DNA from 4 places in the Streptomyces sp. NPDC014889 genome. Region 4 is predicted to be linked to each of the others. Evidence: riboswitches for the same ligand, from Rfam matches in the RefSeq annotation. Region 4 holds a riboswitch; each other region holds the start of a gene.
What was found. A riboswitch is a leader RNA that binds a small molecule or an ion and turns the genes downstream of it on or off. The one in region 4 is predicted to bind cobalamin.
Positions count from the first base shown of each region.

Region 1: another riboswitch for cobalamin. It lies ahead of ACF09J_RS18815 (CbtB-domain containing protein); the one in region 4 lies ahead of ACF09J_RS02795 (cobalamin biosynthesis protein).
Region 2: another riboswitch for cobalamin. It lies ahead of ACF09J_RS19625 (ABC transporter substrate-binding protein); the one in region 4 lies ahead of ACF09J_RS02795 (cobalamin biosynthesis protein).
Region 3: another riboswitch for cobalamin. It lies ahead of ACF09J_RS10685 (ribonucleoside-diphosphate reductase subunit alpha); the one in region 4 lies ahead of ACF09J_RS02795 (cobalamin biosynthesis protein).

Region 1 is NZ_JBIBWH010000008.1:423,218-428,537, forward strand. Features, by position in the region: gene ACF09J_RS18800 (DeoR/GlpR family DNA-binding transcription regulator) at 1-432, shown strand, start outside; gene ACF09J_RS18805 (histidine phosphatase family protein) at 435-1,007, shown strand; gene ACF09J_RS18810 (CbtA family protein) at 1,068-1,829, opposite strand; gene ACF09J_RS18815 (CbtB-domain containing protein) at 1,851-2,066, opposite strand; cobalamin riboswitch at 2,103-2,243, opposite strand; gene ACF09J_RS18820 (aminotransferase class V-fold PLP-dependent enzyme) at 2,439-3,551, shown strand; gene ACF09J_RS18825 (ATP-binding protein) at 3,593-4,006, opposite strand; gene ACF09J_RS18830 (DUF5753 domain-containing protein) at 4,005-4,658, shown strand; gene ACF09J_RS18835 (DUF397 domain-containing protein) at 4,655-4,846, shown strand; gene ACF09J_RS18840 (hydrophobic protein) at 4,888-5,058, opposite strand.
Region 2 is NZ_JBIBWH010000009.1:160,038-165,357, forward strand. Features, by position in the region: partial or broken gene ACF09J_RS19615 (SMI1/KNR4 family protein) at 1-1,925, shown strand, start outside; gene ACF09J_RS19620 (OBAP family protein) at 2,274-3,062, shown strand; cobalamin riboswitch at 3,121-3,346, shown strand; gene ACF09J_RS19625 (ABC transporter substrate-binding protein) at 3,424-4,416, shown strand; partial or broken gene ACF09J_RS19630 (iron chelate uptake ABC transporter family permease subunit) at 4,413-5,320, shown strand, end outside.
Region 3 is NZ_JBIBWH010000004.1:407,241-412,560, reverse strand. Features, by position in the region: gene mctP (monocarboxylate uptake permease MctP) at 1-1,590, shown strand, start outside; gene ACF09J_RS10690 (GNAT family N-acetyltransferase) at 1,663-2,169, shown strand; cobalamin riboswitch at 2,215-2,369, shown strand; gene ACF09J_RS10685 (ribonucleoside-diphosphate reductase subunit alpha) at 2,492-4,858, shown strand; gene ACF09J_RS10680 (ribonucleotide-diphosphate reductase subunit beta) at 4,858-5,320, shown strand, end outside.
Region 4 is NZ_JBIBWH010000001.1:615,937-621,256, forward strand. Features, by position in the region: gene cobN (cobaltochelatase subunit CobN) at 1-900, opposite strand, end outside; gene ACF09J_RS02790 (cobyric acid synthase) at 897-2,405, opposite strand; gene ACF09J_RS02795 (cobalamin biosynthesis protein) at 2,402-3,343, opposite strand; cobalamin riboswitch at 3,443-3,587, opposite strand; gene ACF09J_RS02800 (hypothetical protein) at 3,762-3,986, opposite strand; gene ACF09J_RS02805 (anion permease) at 4,019-5,281, opposite strand.

The DNA of each region.
Region 1 (5,320 bases), on a different contig from region 4:
CGGCGGGTGACCGTGATGCCGCTGTCGCTCCAGGCCGTCAACGTGCTCGCCGACAGCCCCGGGCAGACCACCCTCCTCGTGCCGGGCGGCCGGCCCCGTCCGGGCGAGGGGGCCCTCACCGGACCCCTGACCCTGTCCTCGCTCACGGCCCTGCGCTTCGACACCGCTGTCATCGGCTGCTGCGGGCTCAACGCACAACAGGGCCTGACCGCCTACGACTTGGACGACGCGGCGGTGAAGCGGGCCGCGATCGAATCCGCCCGGCGCGTGCTCGCCGTGGCCGACGGCAGCAAACTGTCCCGTACGGCACACGCCTTCGTCGCACCCGTCACGCGGCTGCACACCCTCGTCACCGACGACTCCGCGCCACCCGACGAGGTCGAGGCGCTGCGCGCCGCGGGCACCGCCGTCACCACCGCAGGCAAGGAGTGACGTTGACCAGCCGTATGACGCTCATCTCGCCCGCGACCAGCCCGTCGCTGCGGCAGGCCCGCTTGGACGACGGCGACTCGCTCGACGACGGCGGTGCGGCCGACGCCCGTTCGGCGGCCGGGTCGCTGCCCTCGGCCGCCCGGGTGCTCCTGTCCCCGAGCGTGCGCTGCCGGGAGACGGCCTCGGCTCTCGGCCTCGACGGCGTGGCGGCGGCCGAGTTGGCGGGCCTGGACGCGGGCCGCTGGCGCGGCCGGAACCTGGAGGAACTGATGGCCGGCGAGCCGGAGGCGGTGGGCCGCTGGCTCGCCGACCCGGACTGCGCGCCGCACGGGGGAGAGTCGGTGCGGGACCTGTGCGAGCGGGTCGGACGCCGGCTCGACTCCGCGCGGGACGCGGACGGCCGTACGCTCGCGGTCGTCGAGCCGGAGGTCGTACGGGCCGCGGTCGTCCATGTACTGGATCTGCCCCTGGCCGGCTTCTGGCGGCTGGACGTACCGCCGTTGACGGCCACGGAACTCAGCGGACGGGCCGGCCGCTGGAATCTGCGACTCGGCCGGCCGTTGGCCGCGCCCTGACCGAACGCGGCAGGGCCCCCGGAGTTTCTCCGCGGGGCCCTGCCGTTCACGCTGAAGGGTTCAGTGCGCGGTCGGCACCGCCTGCCCGGACGCGGCGGTCTCGGGCCGGGGGTTCAGCAGCCGCTCGGCCAACTCGCCGAAGACCAGCCCGAAACCACCCCACAGGACGGCCTGGATGGCCAGGGCGGAGAGCCGGAACCGCCACAGCACGGTGGCCGGGAAGTCCCCCGGCACCTCGTTGACGACGGGCAGGAAGGCGTACGCCGTCCCGATCACCACGGCGAAGGCGGCCACCGCGGCCACCGTCGCGTACCACGTGCCCAGCGCGGGCGCGAGGCGCTTGCCCAGGATGGTGGCGGCGATCGCGAGGAGGATGCTGAGCAGCATCATCAGGAAGTACAGGGTCGTCCGCTTGCCGATGGTGTCCTCGTCACCGACCGCGGGCGGGTTGGCCGGGTACTTCAGGAACGGCACGACGTACACGGCCAGCAGCGCGCACCCGGACAGCAGCAGCGCGGTCGCCCGGGGGGAGAAGCGGCCCACGCGGCCCAGAGCGAAGCAGAAGGCGAGCGCGGCGATGCCGCCGAAGGCGACCCCGTAGACGAGGACGCCGGTGGCGAGACCGGCGGTGGACTGGAGGGAACGGGAGACGACTTCCACGTCGTCGTGGGAGTGCGTGTGGGAGTGCGCCTCCTCGAAGCCGATCGCCTTGTCGACGAACGGCTCCCCGAGGAAGTAGGCGACGACGAGGGCGAGCACACCGGCGGCGAGGCCGGCGAGCATGCCCCGCACCAGGAGGTTTCTTACCGTTGCGGAGTTCATGTGCGTGCGGCGTCCCTCGGCTCAGTGGCAGGGGAAACCGAGCAGGTGGCGGGCGTCGTGCACCCACTCGTGAACGTCCGTGCCGCTGAACACGGAGGTGGCGCCCTGCTCGGCGCCGACGAAGTACAGCAGGACCAGCATGAGAACGCCGAAGAAGACCGCCCAGGGAGCTATCGCCTTCAGCGGCAGCGGGGCGGGTGCGGCGGTGGCAGTCGGCCGGGCGACGGTCTGCGCCATGGCAGAACCTCCTCTGGGAGTTCGCGTCCCATCTCGGTGGTGCACAGGACGACAGCCACGGGTCTGACTCACGAACGCCCGGGAGCGTTCGCATACAGTGGCGCGACCGTGCCGGATTCCCACCGGCTTCCGTCTCGCCGTCGTCGATATCGGACAGACGGTATCGCGTGCCGCCCGCCCGGCCAAGACCGCGCCCTCGGACATGATCTTCTCCACCGAGCCGCTTCCACCCGCTCACGGACCACCTCACCATCCGGAGCATCTGAAGCGCTGTGGCAGGATGCGCGGGCGGGCTCCGAGGCACCACGGGACTCCACTCCACCGCCCGCCGCGCCACTCGATCCGCACGCACCACCCGGAGGGACGAGCCCCGTGCTCACGTCGTACGCCGCCCATTTCGACACGCCCGCCGGGTACCTGGACTTCGCACGCTTCGGGCCGCCGTCCCGGGACGCCGTCGCCGCCACCGCCCGTGCCCTGGAGGCGTCCGCCCGCGCCGACCACACCACCGTGGACACCCTGATGCGCGCGGAGGAGACGGCCCGCGACACGGCCGCCCGCCTCGCCGGCACCGACGCTCGGCACACGGTGCTGCTCCCGAACGCGTCCACCGGTCTGTTCCACGCCGCGCTCGGCATCAGGGAGGGCGTGGTCCTCGCCCCGCGCACCGACTTCCCCGCCAACCACTACCCGTGGCGCCGCAACGCGGACCTGGGCCGGGCCACGCCGCGCTGGCTCGACCCCGAGCCCGGTTCCGGAGTCACCCCCGACCTGGTCCGCGCCGCGCTGACCGACGACGTCGTGGCCCTCTCCGTCAGCGCCGTGGACTTCCGCACCGGGTTCCGTGCCGACCTCGCGGCGCTGCGCGAGGCGATCGGACCGGAACGGCTGCTGATCGTGGACGCCATCCAGGCGTTCGGCGTCGCCTCCCTGCCCTGGGACGCCGCCGACGTGGTGGTCGCGGGCGGCCAGAAATGGCTGCGCGCCGGATGGTCGACCGGCTTCGCCACCCTGTCCGACCGCGCCCTGGAATCCCTGGAACCGGTCCTCACCGGCTGGACGGGCGTCGAGGACGCCGGCCTCTTCGACGGAGCCGAGCACCCGCCCGCCCCGGACGCCCGACGCTGGTCGATCACCAATCTGAGCCCGGTGGCCGCCGCCGCGTTCGCCTCCGCGCTGGAGCTCGTCGAGCGGCACACCGTCGCCACGATCGAAGCCGCGATCGCCGTACGGATCGCCGAACTCACCGACGCCGTCGAGACGTACGGCGGCCGCGTCCTCTCCCCCGCCGACCCGGCGCGACGAGCCGGCATCCTCTCCTTCACCATGCCGGACCACGATCCGGCCCTCGTCGCCAAGGCCCTGCACGCCGAAGGCGTCGCCGCGACCGTCCGCACCGACTCGCTCAGGCTCTCCCCGCACGCCTCGACCCCACCGGAGGCAGCGGAGCGAGTCGGGGCCGCGCTGTCGTCCCTGGGAAACTGAACCCACGGGCGACCTCTTGAAGTTGAACCCGTAAGCCCTCCTTACAGCGCGCACTCGGCCCACACCGTCTTGCCGGGGCCGACGCGGTCCCGTACGCCCCAGTCGACGGCGAGCGCGTCGACGAGCACCAGGCCACGGCCCCCGCCCTGCTCCGGGCCGGGATCCATGCGCGCCGGCAGGGCAGGGTGGGTGTCGGTCACCTCGATGCGGACGGCGTCCCGGCCCTCCTCGAAGAACAGGGTGAGGGCGAAGTCCCGTCCCGGGACACGGCTGTGGAGAACGGCGTTCGCGGCGAGTTCGGCGACGACGAGGACGACGGAGTCATGCGCTTCGGTCCCGCGAGGATGTCCCCACTCGGTGAGCTGGTGCGCGGCGAGCAGCCGGGCGAGGCGGGCACCAAAACGCTGCGTGAACGTACGTGTGGGAGTGGTGGATTCGTGGTTCAGGGCTGGCATGCGGGCCAGCGTGCTGGCAGTTGACGGCCCGTCGGCGGCACGGGTCCTGGAGGCCGCGGCGAGGAGCCTGACGCGGAAGGCGGGTCTTGCTTCCTGGTTCCGGCAGTGGGCGGGGGTCGAGGAGGAGGCGATCTCGCTGTATGCGTACGAGTGCTCTGTCATTCCGGGCTTGTTGCAACCCGAGCCGTACATTCGCGCCCTCTTCGACCGGCGCCTGCCGCCGCTGTCCGAGGACCAGTTCGAACAACAAGTCACGGCTCGGCTCGAACGCCAGCGCCTCCTGAGGGAGCGGCCGAACAGCGCGTTCAGCTTCATCGTCGAGCAGGCTCTGCTGGAACGCTGCCTGGCCGGTGTCGACGTGACTCGAGCGCTGCTCGACAACCTGCTTGATGTGGGCTGCCTCCGCAACGTGGAGATCCAGGTCATGCCCCTGGTCCAGGAGGATCACGCAGGCTTCGAAGGCCCTCTCTATCTCGCTGAAACAGCCGAGAACCGATGGGTCGGCTACGTGGAAGCCCACGACTGCAGCATGCTCGTCACCGATACAAAAGCCGCAAGCGCCATGCTTCAGCGCTATGGCAAGATGCGCTCACAGGCACTGAGCCATCAGGCCACCGCGAGCCTGCTGAAGCAGATGCGAGGAGCGCTATGAGCACCACCGAACTTGCTTGGTTCAAGAGCAGCTACAGCGGCGGTGGAGGCGGCAACTGCGTAGAGGTCGCTGTGTGCCCAGAGGCCGTTCTTGTCCGGGACTCGAAGGACACGGACAGGCGAGCGCTGGCCGTGTCCCTCGACGCCTGGTCGGCGTTCACCGCACTGGCGGCGGACGCCCGCCTCTGAGCTTCCCGTCAGGCGCGCCTGCTTCGCAGGGGTGAGTCAGGTCACCATCGATACCAACGGCCTCGGCCACCGCCGGCGGTGGTGGAGCGCATGACGAAGCCGAGAAGCCACAGCACCAGAACGGCGACGGCGACCCACCAAAGAACCTTGATGGCGAAGCCGACACCGAAGAGAATCAGCGCGAGAAGCAGAACGAGCAGCAGGGGAACCATATTTATCAACCTCCTGCCCCCCCCGTCTGCCCTGCGATGTCACCGGCATGCCGCAACGGTGTCTTGTTTATGAAGGGAAAGCCGGGGCACGAGCGCGTGAGGCCAAGGAAAAAGGTCAAGGACGTATTCAAGCACTGACCTCGCCCCTGGCATCGGGGATTGAAAGGGGCCTTGCCGGACGTGATCCGGGAAGGCCCTTCGGCTCCTCTTCCATAAAAGCGGCCGAGCACGGGGGGAGAGCATTCGCCTCATGACCAATGCA
Region 2 (5,320 bases), on a different contig from region 4:
CGGGGCGGTGACGACGAGGCCGCGCGGCGGGCACGGTGGCTGGGGCTCCCGCCCGCGTCCGAAGAGCGGATCGCGGCCATGGAGGAGCGTCTCGGCCGGCGAATGCCGCGTCGTACCGGAAGTTCCTCGAAGTCAGCGACGGGTGGCGGCACGCGGGCGGGTTCGTGTGGCTGCTGGCGGGGACCGCGGACGCGCACTGGCACAACGACGAGTCGGGACTCGCGGACGTCTTCGAGGAATACCTGGACGAGGACGCCGGGCCCGAGGAGCGGCGGGAGGCGGACATCTGGCGGCGCGGGCTGCAGCTGGACGTCGAGTCCGACATCACCCACGTCCTCATGGATCCCGAGGACGTGGACGAGGACGGTGAGTGGGCCGTGTACACATGGGCGAGCTGGCGGGCCGCGCCGCCCGAACGGCACGCGAACTTCCTCGAGTTCATGCGGGACATGTACCGGGAGTTCCACAGCCTGCGGGCGCACCCGCGCGACGCGGAGCCGGTGTTCGTCAACGACACGACGCGAAAGCTGGACGCCCAGGTGGCGGAGGCCCGGCTGGAGGCGCTGCGCGGCGGCTGGGAACGGGCCGGGACGGCGCTGGACGAGGCCAAGGGGTACGGCAGGCCGCGGGCCGCCGGGCTGGGCGACCAGATACGCCGCCTGCTCGGACAGACCTCCATGGTGTACTTCGACGGTCTGGTGACGGACCCGCGGTACGCGCCCGAGCTGCTGCCACCACTGGTCGCCGAGCACGCGGCGCACTCGTACCGGGACGACTCCACGCTGACGTTCCATCTGCGGGGCGCCGACGACGACTTGGTGGAACTGGCCTACGCGACGCTGGATCAGGTGCGGAAGGGCACGTACCGGTACACGGCCGACGGACCGTTCGGGGAGGCGGTCGAGCGGGCGCGGGAGCTGGCGCGGTGGGGAGACACCGACGGGGCATGGCTGACACTGATGAACGCTCTGCCCCTGTGGGAGCCGCTGGGACCGGACCACCTGGCGCCGCTGGGGTGGGTGGCCGACCCCGTGCTCGGGCCACTGCTGACCCCGGAGCGGGGCCGCGAACTGCTGTCCACGCCACGGGGCGGGCAGACGGGTGAGGCACCGAGCCCGACGGCCTCGCTCGACCCGGGCGACCTGGCGTGGCTCGCGGAGCCGGACCCGGGCAACCATCGCACGTCCTACCGGTTCGTCCTGGTGGAGGGGGTGGCGCCGCAGGAGTTGCCCGGACATCTCGCGGACGGGGACGGCACCGTGCTGAACGAACCGATGACCTTCTGGGAGGCGCGCCAGAAGTCGCTGCACCCCCAGAGGGAGTTCTCCTCCTACGACGACAGGGCTCTCATGACGGTCGGCCGGGCCGGCGCCGGTTGGAGCTTCGCCTTCGAGGGCGACCCTGGCCCGTTCCACCGGGAGCGGTTCGTCTCCCCGGCCGCGGCCGCCGCGGGCACCCGCGCGGTAGTGGTGTGGAGCGGCCTGCGGACACGGCACGGGGAGCCGTTCTTCCACCTTTCCGTGGCGCGAGAGGGTGCCGAGCAGTACGCGTTCACCTACGCGGACGGAGAGATCCGGAGAAGCGGAGAGATACCGCGGACGCTGGACCCGAGCCGGTTCTTCGGCGACCTGAGGGACGGCGCCGAGGCGGAACGGTCGCTGCTGAAAGCGGTGACCGGGGAGTTCGGTGCCCATCTGCCGCGTCACGCCATCGTGAACGGGCGGCTGCACACGTTGACCACCCGTTCCTGGAGGCGGCCGCCGGGGGACGGCGAGACATACGTGGTGATCCGCAAGCACCATGGCGCCGTCCGCCCGCCGGGCGGCGGGCGGGCGGAGGACGAGGGGCCGGAAAGCGGCTGGAGGCCTGCTGGGCCGCGCACAGACCCTCCAGGACCGCTCAGCCCCGCAGTCCCGGAGTCGTAATCCCGGGGTGCAGTCGGAGGCAGCGGCATGGGTCACCGCGGTCGGCGTTCACGTGTCTCGTGTCCGGCCGCGGTTGGGCTCCGGCCTCGTAAGCGGAAGCGCTGCTGCACATGGTGGCGCAGCGGGTCTCGGCCTCCGGGGCGTTCACCGTGTACGACACCCCAGGGCGTCCTGTCCGTGGGCGCGGCACGTCTGACTGCGCTCGGGCTCTCTTCGGCAAAGGCCGGGGACGTCATCGGCCCTGGGTCTCGGCCCCCGGGCTAGCCGCGCGCTGGGACAGGGGATCGCCCGTTTCGGAGCACCACCGGTGCCCCGTTACAGCCACCGGGCACAGGGCACTCGCCAGGCATGGCACTCGTGCAGGGCATGCAGCGCACGCGCGGTTCTGGCCGGGGATCGGCCGCGTCCCTCGGCATCGGGGTCGCGGCAGGGGTGACGGCCGCGGCCGGCCTGCTGTTCGGCCGCAAGGTGGCGACGATCAGCAAGGTCGGCAAGGGGCACCCGCTCAAGCACCGCGCGCTGGATCTGGCGGCCGGCGCGATGCAGCCGAAGTATCCGCTCGATGCGATGAGCACGTATCTCAACGGCTTCCACCTGTACGCCGACGACATGGGCCGGCAGGTGGAAGCCACGCACTTCTGCATCCATCTCCAGCACGACCTGCACCAGTGCGTGATCTTCGACCGCAACGCGCCCGACGCCCGTCTGATCGGCATCGAGTACATCATCAGCGAGGAGCGTTTCCGCGACCTGCCCGAGGACGAGAAGCGGCTGTGGCACAGCCACCACTACGAGGTCAAGTCCGGCAGCCTCACCGCCCCCGGTATTCCCGACCTGGCCGAACACGCCTACTTCGAGGACCTCGTGACCACCTACGGGAAGACGTTCCACACGTGGCAGTACGACCGCGACGACTTCCCCTACGGGATCCCGCAACTGATGATGGGCTTCACCCAGGACGGGCAGGCCGCGGACGAGATGATCCAGGCCCGCGACGAGCGGCTCGGCATCTCGACCTCGCACAAGCGGCAGAACCGGGCGGACATCCCCATGCCGGAAGTGGCGCCGGGCGCCAACGCGTGGGAGAGCGGCCGGACGGTGCAGACACGCATCGAGGAGACGCAGTTCAAGCGCTGACCGTCACGGCTGAACTCCGGGACTCCGGACCGCCTCTCCTGCGGGACGCTCCTCGCGGCTGCGCCACCAGCGGCTTGGTACCGTGTGGCTGCCGTGGTGTACGGGAAACCGGTGGGAAGCCGGTGCGGCCCTCGCCACTGTAGTCGCGGAGTCCCGCGGCCCTCGCTGACGGCTCCCGGAGCGGTCAGGGCCACTGGGTGGATCGGGAACGAACCACCTGGGAAGGCCGGCCTCGTGACGTTGATGCGGAAGCCAGGAGACCGGCCACGGCGCGACATGTTCCACGAGGGTTGGAGAGCACATGCCCCGCGGTCCCCTGCGTCCGTTTCGATCTCAGCGTTCCATACGCCGCGCGCGTGCCGTGCGCTCCAGCCTCGCCGCCACGGCACTCCTGCTCGTCGGTGCGCTCGGCGCCTGTACGGGTGCGCCCGCGGCCGACAAGCCCGCCGCGGCGACCGGGAGCAGCCGCCCCGCGCCGGTGAGCGTCAGCAGTTGCGGCGTCACCACGACCGTCAGCGCACCGCCGAGCCGGCTGATCACCCTCAACCAGGGCGCCACCGAGGTGGCCCTGGCCCTCGGTCTGCAGTCCCGGATGGCCGGAACGGCGTTCCTCGACGACGCGGTCCCGGCGAAGTGGACGGCGGCCTACGACGCCGTCCCGGTGCTCTCCAAGGAGTACCCGACCGCGGAGAAGCTCCTCGCGTCGCGTCCGGATTTCCTCTACGCCTCCTACTCCAGCGCGTTCAGCGGCAAGGTGGCGGGCACGCAGGCGGAGCTGAGCTCCAAGGGCATCGAGTCCTACCTGTCGCCGTTCGGCTGCGCCGACAGCAAGCAGGTGCCGCCGGTGTCCTTCCAGGCGGTGTGGGACGAAGTGGGCGACATCGCCGAGGTGTTCGGTGTCGGACCGCGTGCCGCCGCCCTCCAGAAGGAGCAGAAGCATCAGCTTGCCGACCTCGAGGCCAAGGCGGCGGGCAAGGGCCTGAACGTGCTCTGGTACGACTCGAACACCAAGGCCCCGTTCGTCGGCGCCGGCCACGGCGGACCCCAGCTCGTGCTCGACGCCGTCGGCGCCCACAACGTCTTCGGCGCGCTGCCCGGTGGCTGGAAGACCGTGAGCTGGGAGAAGGTGACCGCGGCGGACCCGGACGTCATCGTGCTCGCGGACGCCAGCTGGGACACCGCGCAGTCCAGGATCGACTACCTGGAGCACGACCCGGTGCTCAGCAAGCTCACCGCCGTCCGGCACCGGGCTTTCGTGGTCGTGCCGTTCTCCGAGACGACGCCCGGCGTGCGCCTCGCCGACGGTGCCGCCCTGGTCTCGGCAGGCCTGAGCAAGCTGCGCCCGCGTTCATGACCGTGGCGGATCGTCCCGCCGCACGGCCCGCGGGAGCGAGTCGCGCGGCGGCGGGCCTGACCGTTGCCGCGGTCCTGCTGCTGGTCACCGTCCTGCTCGGCCTCGCCGTGGGTTCGGTCCACGAGCCGCCGCACGTCGTGGCCGGCGTCGTTCTGCGCCGGCTCGGCCTCGGCGGCTCCCATGTCACGCTGCTGGACGACCAGATCGTCTGGCAGTTGCGGCTGCCCCGGGTCCTGGGAGCCGCCGCGACCGGCGCCGGGCTCGCGGTCTGCGGCGCGGTGCTGCAGACCCTGACGGGGAACGACCTGGCCGACCCCTACCTGCTCGGGATCTCCAACGGTGCCGCCGTCGGCGCGGTCACCGTGATCGTCCTCGGCGTCGGAGCCACCGGCGCCGCGGCGATCAGCGCGCTCCCGGCGGCCGCTTTCGCCGGCGCCCTGCTCGCCGTGGTCGTCGTACTGGCACTGGCCGCCGCGCGCACCCGGTCCCTGCCGGCCGCGCGGACCGTGCTGGCCGGCATCGCGGTGGGGCAGATGTGCGGCGCGTACACGTCGTTCGTCGTGCTCGTCCTCGGCGACCGCAACGCCGCCCGAGGTGTCATGGAGTGGACGCTGGGCTCGGTGGCCGGGGTCCGGTGGGACACGGCCGTCTTCCTGAGCGCCGTGACCGTCGTCGGCACGGTGGTCATGGTCGCGGCCGCCCGGGACCTGGACGCGTTCGCGTTCGGCGAGACCGCGGCCCGCTCCTTCGGCGTCCACGTCGAACGCACCCGCTGGGCCCTGGTCGCCGCGGCCGCGCTGGTGACCGCGTGCCTGGTCGCCCACACCGGCGTCATCGGGTTCGTCGGCCTGGTGGTGCCGCACGTCGTCCGTCTGATCTGCGGCCCGCGCCACGCCCTCCTGCT
Region 3 (5,320 bases), on a different contig from region 4:
CTCGGCGTCTGCATCTTCTTCTTCCTGCTCGTCACCGTCATGGGCTTCCTGGCCGCGCGCTGGCGCCGTGCCGAGAACGAGCACAGCCTGGACGAATGGGGCCTGGGCGGGCGGTCGTTCGGCACCTGGGTGACCTGGTTCCTGCTCGGCGGCGACCTGTACACCGCCTACACCTTCGTGGCCGTGCCGGCCGCCGTCTACGCGACGGGCGCGGCGGGCTTCTTCGCGGTGCCGTACACGATCCTGGTGTATCCGCTGATCTTCACGTTCCTGCCGCGGCTGTGGTCGGTGTCGCACCGGCACGGATACGTGACCACCTCGGACTTCGTCCGCGGCCGGTTCGGCTCCAAGAGCCTGTCGCTGGCGGTGGCGCTCACCGGCATCCTCGCGACCATGCCGTACATCGCGCTCCAACTGGTCGGCATCCAGGCCGTCCTGGACGTGATGGGCGTGGGCGGCGGCGAGAGCACCCACTGGTTCGTGAAGGACCTGCCGCTGCTGATCGCCTTCGGTGTGCTGGCCGCGTACACCTACTCCTCGGGGCTGCGCGCGCCCGCCCTGATCGCCTTCGTTAAGGACACCCTGATCTACATCGTGATCGCGGTGGCCATCATCTACATCCCGATCAAACTGGGCGGCTTCGGCGAGGTGTTCGCCAAGGCGGGCCAGAAGTTCACCGAGACGGGTTCGGGCGGCCTGGTGCCGGCGGCGGCCGGCCAGTGGACGTACGCCACGCTCGCCCTCGGCTCCGCGCTCGCGCTGTTCATGTATCCGCACTCGATCACCGCGACGCTGTCCTCGCGCAGCCGCGAGGTGATCCGCCGCAACACCACGATCCTGCCGCTGTACTCGCTGATGCTGGGCCTGCTCGCCCTGCTGGGCTTCATGGCGATCGCGGCGGGTGTGAAGGTGAAGAACGGCCAGCTCGCCATTCCGCAGCTCTTCGAGAACATGTTCCCGGACTGGTTCGCGGGCGTGGCCTTCGCGGCGATCGCCATCGGCGCGCTGGTGCCGGCGGCCATCATGTCGATCGCCGCCGCGAACCTGTTCACCCGCAACATCTACAAGGACTTCATCCGCCCGCAGGCGACGCCGAAGGAGGAGACCCGGGTCTCCAAGATCGTGTCGCTGCTCGTGAAGGTGGGCGCGCTGGTCTTCGTCCTGACCATGGACAAGACGGTCGCCATCAACTTCCAGCTGCTCGGCGGCATCTGGATCCTGCAGACCTTCCCGGCCCTGGTCGGCGGCCTGTTCACCCGCTGGTTCCACCGCTGGGCGCTGCTGGCGGGCTGGGCGGTCGGCATGGTCTACGGCACGGTCGCGGCCTACGGGGTCGCCTCGCCGACGTCGGGGCAGAAGCACTTCGGCGGCTCGGCGAAGGAGATCCCGGGCATCGGCGAGATCGGCTACATCGGCATGACGGCGTTCGTGCTCAACGCCGTCGTCGCGGTGCTCCTGACGTTCGTGCTGCGGGCGGTCAACGCGCCCCAGGGCGTGGACGAGACCCGTCCTGAGGACTACACGGCGGACGCCGGCGACCCGGGCGTCGAGGCGGAGCTCCCGCCGGCCACGGCGGCGGCCCCGCAGTAGCACCGGGCATCCTGCGGGCCGCCGGAGAAATCCGGCGGCCCGCTGCCGTGCCCGTGCGGCACACTCGGCTCCATGGACTTCCTGATCCGGCCGGTCGAACCCGGCGAGTACGGCATCCTCGGTGAGATCACCGCCCAGGCCTACCTCCAGGACGGGCTCCTGGACTTCGGTGAGAGCGACGGGTATCTCGACGAGCTGCGGGACGTGGCCAAGCGGGCGGCCGCGGCCGAGGTTCTGGTGGCGGTGGCGGACGGGGAGGTGCTCGGCGGGGTGACCTTCGTCGCCGGCGCCGGCCCCATGGCCGACCTCGCCGGCCTTGGGGAGACCGAGATACGGATGCTGGCGGTCGCGCACGCGGCGCGCGGCAGAGGCGTCGGCGAGGCCCTCGTACGGGCCTGTGCGGACCGGGCACGGGCCGTGGAGGGCTGTGTCCGCATGGTGCTGTCCACCCAGAGCTCCATGCACACCGCCCACCGCATCTACGAGCGTCTGGGCTTCGTCCGCACACCGGGCCGGGACTGGAACCCCCTCCCCCACCTGGACGACATCACGCTGCTCACCTACGAGTTGACATTCTGACACGCTCCGGAGTCGACGCGGCACAACATATGGGGGTGCCCGACTCGCTCAGCACAAGATGTATGCTCGTGCTCACTGTCGCCGCAGGGGAATCCGGTGCGAATCCGGAACTGTCCCGCAACGGTGTACTCGTGCGCGTATGCCCCCATGGCCCGCCACGAGCGTCAGTCCGAGGACCTGCCGACAGTGCGCCCGGCCGTCCGGTCCGGGTGCCCTGACGTCCGGGCCTCGTGGAATGGGCCGGTGGACGCGGCGCCGCGTGCGCTCGTGTGCCGCCCCCTGCCCTCGGCGAGGCCCCGCGCCGAGCGAGGGAGTGCTCCACGTGACCATCGCGCCAGCCGACCCGGTTTCAGTCACCGCCACGGAAACCGACGGGCCAGGTGCCGTACTGCTGCGGACCCTGACCGAGCTGACCGCCGACCTCCCCGACGCCGACCCCGGCCGGGTCGCCGCCGCCGCGCTGCGCGGCCGGTCGGCGCGGGCCGACGAGGCCGAGTTGCGCGAGCTGGCCACGGAGGCGGCCGCCGGGCTCATCTCGGAGGACCCCGCCTACTCCCGGCTGGCGGCCAGGCTGCTGACCCTCGCCGTCCGCGCCGAGGCCGCCTCCCAGGGCGTCGCCTCCTTCACCGACTCGGTCGCCGTGGGCCACCGCGAGGGCCTCATCGCCGACCGGACCGCTGAGTTCGTGCGCGCCCACGCCGACCGCCTGGACGCGCTGATCGACCGGGCCGCCGACGACCGCTTCGGCTACTTCGGCCTGCGCACCCTGCACAGCCGGTACCTGCTGCGGCACCCGATCACCCGCAAGGTGATCGAGACGCCCCAGCACTTCATGCTGCGGGTCGCGGCCGGTCTCGCGCAGGACGACACCGCGCGGTCCGTCGACGAGGTCGAGGCGCTCTACGGGCTGATGAGCCGGCTCGACTACCTGCCCTCCTCCCCCACGCTGTTCAACTCCGGCACGCGCCACCCGCAGATGTCGTCCTGCTACCTGCTCGACTCCCCCAAGGACGAGCTGGACTCCATCTACGAGCGCTACCTCCAGGTGGCCCGTCTGTCCAAGCACGCCGGCGGCATCGGCATCGCGTACTCCCGCATCCGCTCCCGCGGTTCGCTGATCCGCGGCACCAACGGGCACTCCAACGGCATCGTGCCGTTCCTGAAGACCCTGGACGCCTCGGTGGCCGCCGTGAACCAGGGCGGCCGGCGCAAGGGCGCCGCCGCGGTCTACCTGGAGACCTGGCACTCGGACATCGAGGAGTTCCTGGAGCTGCGCGACAACACCGGCGAGGACGCCCGCCGGACGCACAACCTCAACCTCGCGCACTGGGTACCGGACGAGTTCATGCGCCGGGTGAACGCGGACGGGCAGTGGTCGCTGTTCTCCCCCGCGGACGTGCCGGAGCTGACCGACCTGTGGGGCGAGGAGTTCGACGCCGCGTACCGGGCCGCGGAGGCGCGGGGCCTGGCGCGCAAGACCATGCCGGCCCGTGACCTGTACGGCCGCATGATGCGCACGCTCGCGCAGACCGGCAACGGCTGGATGACCTTCAAGGACGCCGCCAACCGCACCGCCAACCAGACCGCGGAAGCGGGCCATGTGGTCCACTCCTCCAACCTCTGCACGGAGATCCTGGAGGTCACCGACGACGGCGAGACGGCGGTGTGCAACCTGGGGTCGGTCAACCTCGGCGCGTTCGTGGCCGGCGGGGACATCGACTGGGAGCGGCTGGACGAGGCCGTCCGCACCGCCGTCACCTTCCTCGACCGCGTGGTCGACATCAACTTCTACCCGACCGAGCAGGCGGGCCGCTCCAACGCCCGCTGGCGGCCGGTGGGCCTGGGCGCCATGGGCCTGCAGGACGTGTTCTTCAAGCTGCGACTGCCCTTCGACTCCCCTCAGGCGAAGGCCCTGTCCACCCGGATCGCCGAGCGGATCATGCTCGCCGCGTACGAGGCGTCCACCGACCTCGCCGAGCGCAGCGGCCCGCTGCCCGCGTGGGAGAAGACCCGCACGGCCCGGGGCGTGCTGCACCCCGACCACTACGACGTCGAGCTGACCTGGCCGGAGCGCTGGGCGGCCCTGCGCGAGCGGATCGCCGCCGTCGGCATGCGCAACTCGCTGCTGCTCGCGATCGCCCCGACCGCCACCATCGCCTCCATCGCGGGCGTGTACGAGTGCATCGAGCCGCAGGTCTCCAACCTCTTCAAGCGTGAGACGCTCTCCGGGGAGTTCCTCCAGGTCAACTCGTACCTGGTGGACGATCTGAAGGCGCTCGGCGTCTGGGACGCCCGCACCCGCGAGGCGCTGCGCGAGGCCAACGGCTCGGTGCAGGACTTCGCCTGGATCCCCGAGGACGTGCGCACGCTCTACCGCACGGCGTGGGAGATCCCGCAGCGCGGCCTGATCGACATGGCCGCGGCCCGCACCGCGTTCCTGGACCAGTCCCAGTCCCTGAACCTGTTCCTGGAGACGCCGACCATCGGCAAGCTCTCCTCGATGTACGCCTACGCCTGGAAGCAGGGCCTGAAGACGACGTACTACCTGCGCTCCCGCCCGGCGACCCGGATCGCGCGCGCGGCCCGGGCCCAGGCTCCCGCCGCCGTCCCCCTCCAGCAGGCGGCGCCGGACGCCGACGCGATCGCCTGCTCCCTTGAGAACCCCGAGTCCTGCGAGGCCTGCCAGTAATGACCAGCGAGACCAAGAACCTGCTCGACCCCGGCTTCGAGCTGACGCTCCGTCCGATGCGCTACCCGGACTTCTACGAGCGCTACCGGGACGCCATCAAGAACACCTGGACCGTGGAGGAGGTCGACCTCCACTCGGACGTCGCCGACCTGGCCAGGCTGAGCCCGGCCGAGCAGCACCTGATCGGACGGCTGGTGGCCTTCTTCGCCACCGGTGACTCGATCGTGGCGAACAACCTGGTGCTCACGCTGTACAAGCACATCAACTCCCCCGAGGCGCGGCTGTACCTGTCCCGCCAGCTCTTCGAGGAGGCCGTGCACGTCCAGTTCTATCTGACGCTGCTCGACACCTACCTCCCCGACCCGGAGGACCGCACCGCCGCCTTCGCCGCGGTGGAGAACATCCCCTCCATCCGGGAGAAGGCCGAGTTCTGCTTCAAGTGGATGGACTCGGTGGAGAAGC
Region 4 (5,320 bases):
CGGCACGTCGTCCGGGCCCTGCTCCTTGAAGGAGAACGGCACGGTGATCAGCCGCCCGTCGAACTCCGGGATGGCGACCTGCATGGCCGCGTCCATGGGGGACAGCGCGGCGTCGGACTCGTCCCACGCGGCGCCCGAGGAGGTCAGGCAGAGCCCTTGCAGTACGGGGATGTCGAGGTCCGCGAGCGCCCCGATGTCCCAGGCCTCCTCGTCACCACCGGCGGAGGCCCGGGAGGCGTGCGTGCCGCCGGCCGCGAGGACGGTGGCGACCAGGGCGTCGGCGCGTCCGAGGATCTCGTACAGCCCGGCGTCCGCGCCGCGCAGCGAACCGCAGTAGACGGGAAGGGCGTTGGCTCCGTGCGCCTCGATCGCGTCGCACAGGGTGTCCACGAACGCGCTGTTGCCACTCAGTTCGTGGGCGCGGTAGAAGAGCACGCCGACGGTCGGGCGGCCGTCGACGAGGGCGCGTTCGCCGTGCACGCCGTACTCGGGCATCCTGTGCGGCTGTTCGAAGCCCTCGCCGGTCAGCAGCACCGTGTCGGAGAGGAACCGGGCGAGTTCCGCCAGGTTGTCGGGCCCGCCCTCGACGAGGTACTTCAGCGCCTCCGCCACGACCCCGGCGGGCACCGACGACTCGGCCATCAGCTCCGCGTCCGGCACGGCCTCTCCGCCCAGCAGCACGGTCGGCACGCCGGACGCCTTCAGCGCGGCGAGCCCGTCCTCCCAGGCCCGCTTGCCGCCGAGCAGCCGTACGACGGCGATGTCCGCGCCGTCGAGCAGCCCCGCGAGCTCCTGGCCGGCGTCCACGCGGGTCGGGTTGCCGATCCGGTAGGAGGCGTCCGAGGCTCGGGCGGCGAGCAGATCGGTGTCGGCGGTCGACAACAACAACACTGTGCTCATGCGGGCGCTCCCGGTGGAATGAAAGGCAGTCCTTGCGGCGCGCCCGACTCGATGAGCCGCCGGAGCGCGTCGGTGTCCGCGTGCTGTTCGATCAGGTCGCCGAGCCGGTCGAGCTGCTCCTCGCGCAGCGCGGCGAACGAGGTGTCGGGCGCCGGCACGAAACGGCGGCCGGCGGCGGCCGCCACCTCGCGCAGGAAGGCCCGCCGGAAGCCGTCCGACTCCAGCGAGCCGTGCCAGTGCGTGCCCCACACGGCGCCGACCCGGCAGCCGTCCAAGAAGGGACTCCCGCCGGTGACTTCGGCGACCCCGTGGTGGATCTCGTAGCCCTCGACCCGCTCGCCGAGGGCCTCGCCCTGCGGCCGGGTCAGGGTCTTCTCGCGGGCGAACCGGACGCGTACGGGCAGCAGTCCGAGGCCGTCCACGCGCCCGGCCCGCGACTCGACGTCGTCCTCGATGTGCTCGCCGAGGATCTGGAAGCCGCCGCAGACGCCGAGCACCGGCCGCCCCTCGGCGGCCCGCCCCGCCAGGGCGCGCGAGAGGCCGCGCTCCCGCAGCCACTCCAGCGCCCTGACCGTGCCGCGGGTGCCGGGCACGACGACGAGGTCGGCGTCGGTCAGTTCCTCGGGCCGGTCCACGAACCGCACGACGACGCCGGGTTCGGCGGCGAGCGCGTCGACGTCGGTGAAGTTGGACATCAGCGGCACCGCGCAGACGGCGACCCGCAGCACGTCCTCGCCGACCGGCGCCGCCACGGCGGACTCCCGCACGGCGCCCCGCAGCGAGACACGGAGTCCGTCCTCCTCGTCGATGCCGAGCCCGTGCCGGAACGGCAGCACGCCGTACGTGCGCCGTCCGGTGAGCCCGTGCAGCATGTCGAGCCCGGGTTCGAGCAGCGAGACGTCGCCGCGGAACTTGTTGACGAGGAACCCGGCGACGAGTTCCTGGTCCTCGGGCGACAGCAGGGCGAGCGTGCCGAAGAAGGAGGCGAAGACGCCGCCGCGGTCGATGTCGCCGACGACGAGCACGGGCAGCCGCGCGCCGCGCGCGATCCCCATGTTGACGATGTCGGTCCGGCGCAGGTTGATCTCCGCGGGGCTGCCCGCCCCCTCGCAGATCACCGCGTCGTACGTGCTCCGCAGCTCGGCCAGGCAGTCGAGGACGGTGCCGAGGAGCCTCTGCTGCCGCCCGCCGTGGTAGCCGCGGGCGCTCATCTCGCCCACCGGTCTGCCCAGCAGGACGACCTGGCTGCTCTGTTCGCCGCCCGGCTTGAGCAGCACCGGGTTCATCAGCGCGGTCGGCTCGATCCGGCACGCCTGGGCCTGCATGGCCTGTGCCCGCCCGATCTCGGCGCCCTCCCGGGTGACGAAGGAGTTGAGGGACATGTTCTGCGCCTTGAACGGGGCGACCTTCACGCCCTGGCGCACCAGCCACCGGCAGATCCCGGCCGTGACGACGCTCTTCCCCGCGTCGGAGGTGGTACCGGCGACGAGCAGTCCGCCCCTCATGACGTCCGTCCTCTCTTCAGCAGCCGTGCGCCCGCGCACACGCCGAGCGCGAGCCAGCCCACGCGGCGGGAGAGCCGTACCGCACGCTCGATGTCCTCCGGCCGGACGGCGCGTCCGGCGCCGTTGAGCACCGGACGGTGCTCCACGCGCCCGGCGTACGAGAGCGTGCCGCCAAGCCGCACCCCGAGCGCCCCCGCGAACGCGGCCTCGACCGGACCGGCGTTGGGGCTCGGGTGCTTGCCGGCGTCGGCGCGCCAGGCCCGTACGGCACCGCGCGGGTCGTCGCCCGCCACGGCCGCCAGGGCGGCGGTCAGCCGCGCCCCCGGCCATCCGGCGAGGTCGTCGAGACGGGCCGAGGCCCAGCCGTAGCGGCGGTAGCGGGGGGACTTGTGCCCGACCATGGCGTCCAGGGTGTTGACCGCGCGGAAGCCGACGAGCCCCGGCACACCGGCGGCGGCGCCCCACACCAGCGCGCCCACCACCGCGTCGGAGGTGTTCTCGGCGACGGACTCGACGACGGCCCGGGCGATCCCGTCGGCGTCCAGCGCCTGCGGATCACGCCCGCACAGATGCGGCAGCCGCTCCCGGGCGCCGTCGACGTCGCCGGCCTCCAGCGCGCGCCCGATCTCCCGCGCCTCACGGGCGAGGGAGGTCCCGCCGACGACGGCCCAGGTGGCGGCGGCGGTCAGCGCGACGGACGCGGCAGGCGAGGACCGTACGGCGGACGCTGCCAGCGCGGCCGAGGACACGGCACCCCCCACGCACACGGCGGTGTGCAGGGCGCCCCGGCCGCGGTGGTCCCGCCACAGCGCGCGTTCCACGGCGCCCGCGGCCCGTCCGAACGCGGCGACGGGGTGCCCGCGGCGCGGATCGCCGAGGAGCAGGTCACCGAGGAGGCCGGCGGCGGCGCCGTACGCGAAGACGCGATCGGCACCCATCGGGTCAGCCGGTCGTGCGGTCGGTCAGTGAGTCGCTGATGAACCTCGGTCGGCAGCCGCGCATGGCGATATGTCCTCACTCAGGGTGTCCACGCCCTGGTTCGACGAGACCGGCGGTGAGAGTTCCTGACTCCCGGGGACGTTCTTCCCCGGTCACAGTGGCGGGACCGTGCCGGATTCGCACCGGACTTCCTCTCCTGCCGCCGTACTTGGCCCCGGAAGTCCACCACGCACCGCGAACACCCGTCAACCTGCCGTTGACCTGCGCAGGCTTACTGAGATGAGGCCCACACCGCGGGACGCGCGGGACGGCAAAAGCCCGCCCTTCCCGGGCGCCGTCGCGGGGACGGTCCGGGAAGGACGGGTGAGGGGAGGGGACGGGCCCGGTATCGGACCCGGTTGCCGGGTCCCGGTCGGGTCAGGCCACGATCAGGTAGATCCCGTAGGCCACGGCGGCGGCGCACGCGGCGAAGCAGGCGTAGGCGCCGGTGACCGCGAGGGCCCCGCCGCCGTCGCCCTGGGCCACGGCCCGCTCGCGGCGGGAGAGTCCGGCGATGCCGAGGGTGAACAGGGTCACGAGGCCCACCGTGACGGCGAGGCTGACGCCGAAGACGGAGCCGAGGGCCGCCCAGTCGATATTCATGCTGCTTCTCTTCCTTCTGCCGGGACGCCGGCTCAGACGGCGGCGGCCGGCGGCGTCGCCACGGGCGCGGGGTCGGCGGCGGGCGCGGAGGCCGGGGTGGGGATCGTGGCCGTGAGGTCCTCGGTCACCGGGGAGGCCGGGGGCGGGGTGACGGCGGCGATGGCCTGGGTGACCACGCCGGCCGGCTCCTCGGTGCCGTTGACGTTGGTGTGGTCGACGACCTCGCGGCGGGAGATCTTCCAGATCGCGGCGCTGGAGGCCACCAGGAACGCGGCGACGAGCCCGGTGCCCCAGTCGCCAAGGCGCGTCACGGCCTCCGCGCCGGCCGCGACCAGGGCCGCGGCGGGCAGGGTGAGGGCCCAGGCGACGGCCATGCGGGTCGCGGTGGACCAGCGGACCACGCCGCCCTTGCGGCCCAGGCCCGCGCCCATCACCGAACCGGAGACGACGTGCGTGGTGGACAGGGAGAAGCCGAGGTGGGAGGAGGCCAGGATGGCGGTGGCCGCGCTGGTCTGGGCGGCGAAGCCCTGCTGCGGCTGAAGGTCGGTCAGACCCTTGCCCATGGTGCGGATGATGCGCCAGCCGCCGATGTAGGTGCCGAGCGCGATGGCCAGGCCCGCGGAGAGGATGACCCAGGTGGGAGGGTTGGAGCCGGGGGCGAGGGCGCCGCCGGCGACCAGCGCGAGGGTGATGACGCCCATCGTCTTCTGCGCGTCGTTGGTGCCGTGGGCCAGAGAGACCAGGCCGGCGGAGGCGATCTGTCCGGCGCGGTGGCCCTTCTCGGCCGCCTTGCCGTGCGAACGCGACTTGCTGCCGATGCCGTACGACAGCCGGGTCGAGACCAGTGCCGCCAGACCGGCGACGACCGGGGCGGCGACCGCGGGGATGAGGACCTTGGTGACCAGGGCACCGCCGTGCACGGCGCTGAAGCCGGCCGAGGCGATGGTGGCGCCGATCAGACCGCCCATGAGGGCGTGCGAGGAACTGGAGGGGAGTCCGACCAGCCAGGTCAGCAGGTTCCAGAGGATCGCGCCCACCAGGGCGGCGAAGATGACCTCGGGACGGATGCCGTTCTCGTCGACGAGACCCTTGGAGATCGTGTTGGCGACCTCCACGGACAGGAAGGCGCCCACCAGGTTCAGCACGGCGGACATGGCCACCGCGACCTTGGGCTTGAGTGCACCGGTCGAGATGGTCGTGGCCATCGCGTTCGCTGTGTCGTGGAAACCGTTCGTGAAATCGAACGCGAGTGCGGTGACCACCACCATCGCGAGGATCAGCGAGAAGCTTTCCATTTACCCAGGCAATCGTTCGAGCGTCATTGGCGCGTTGAA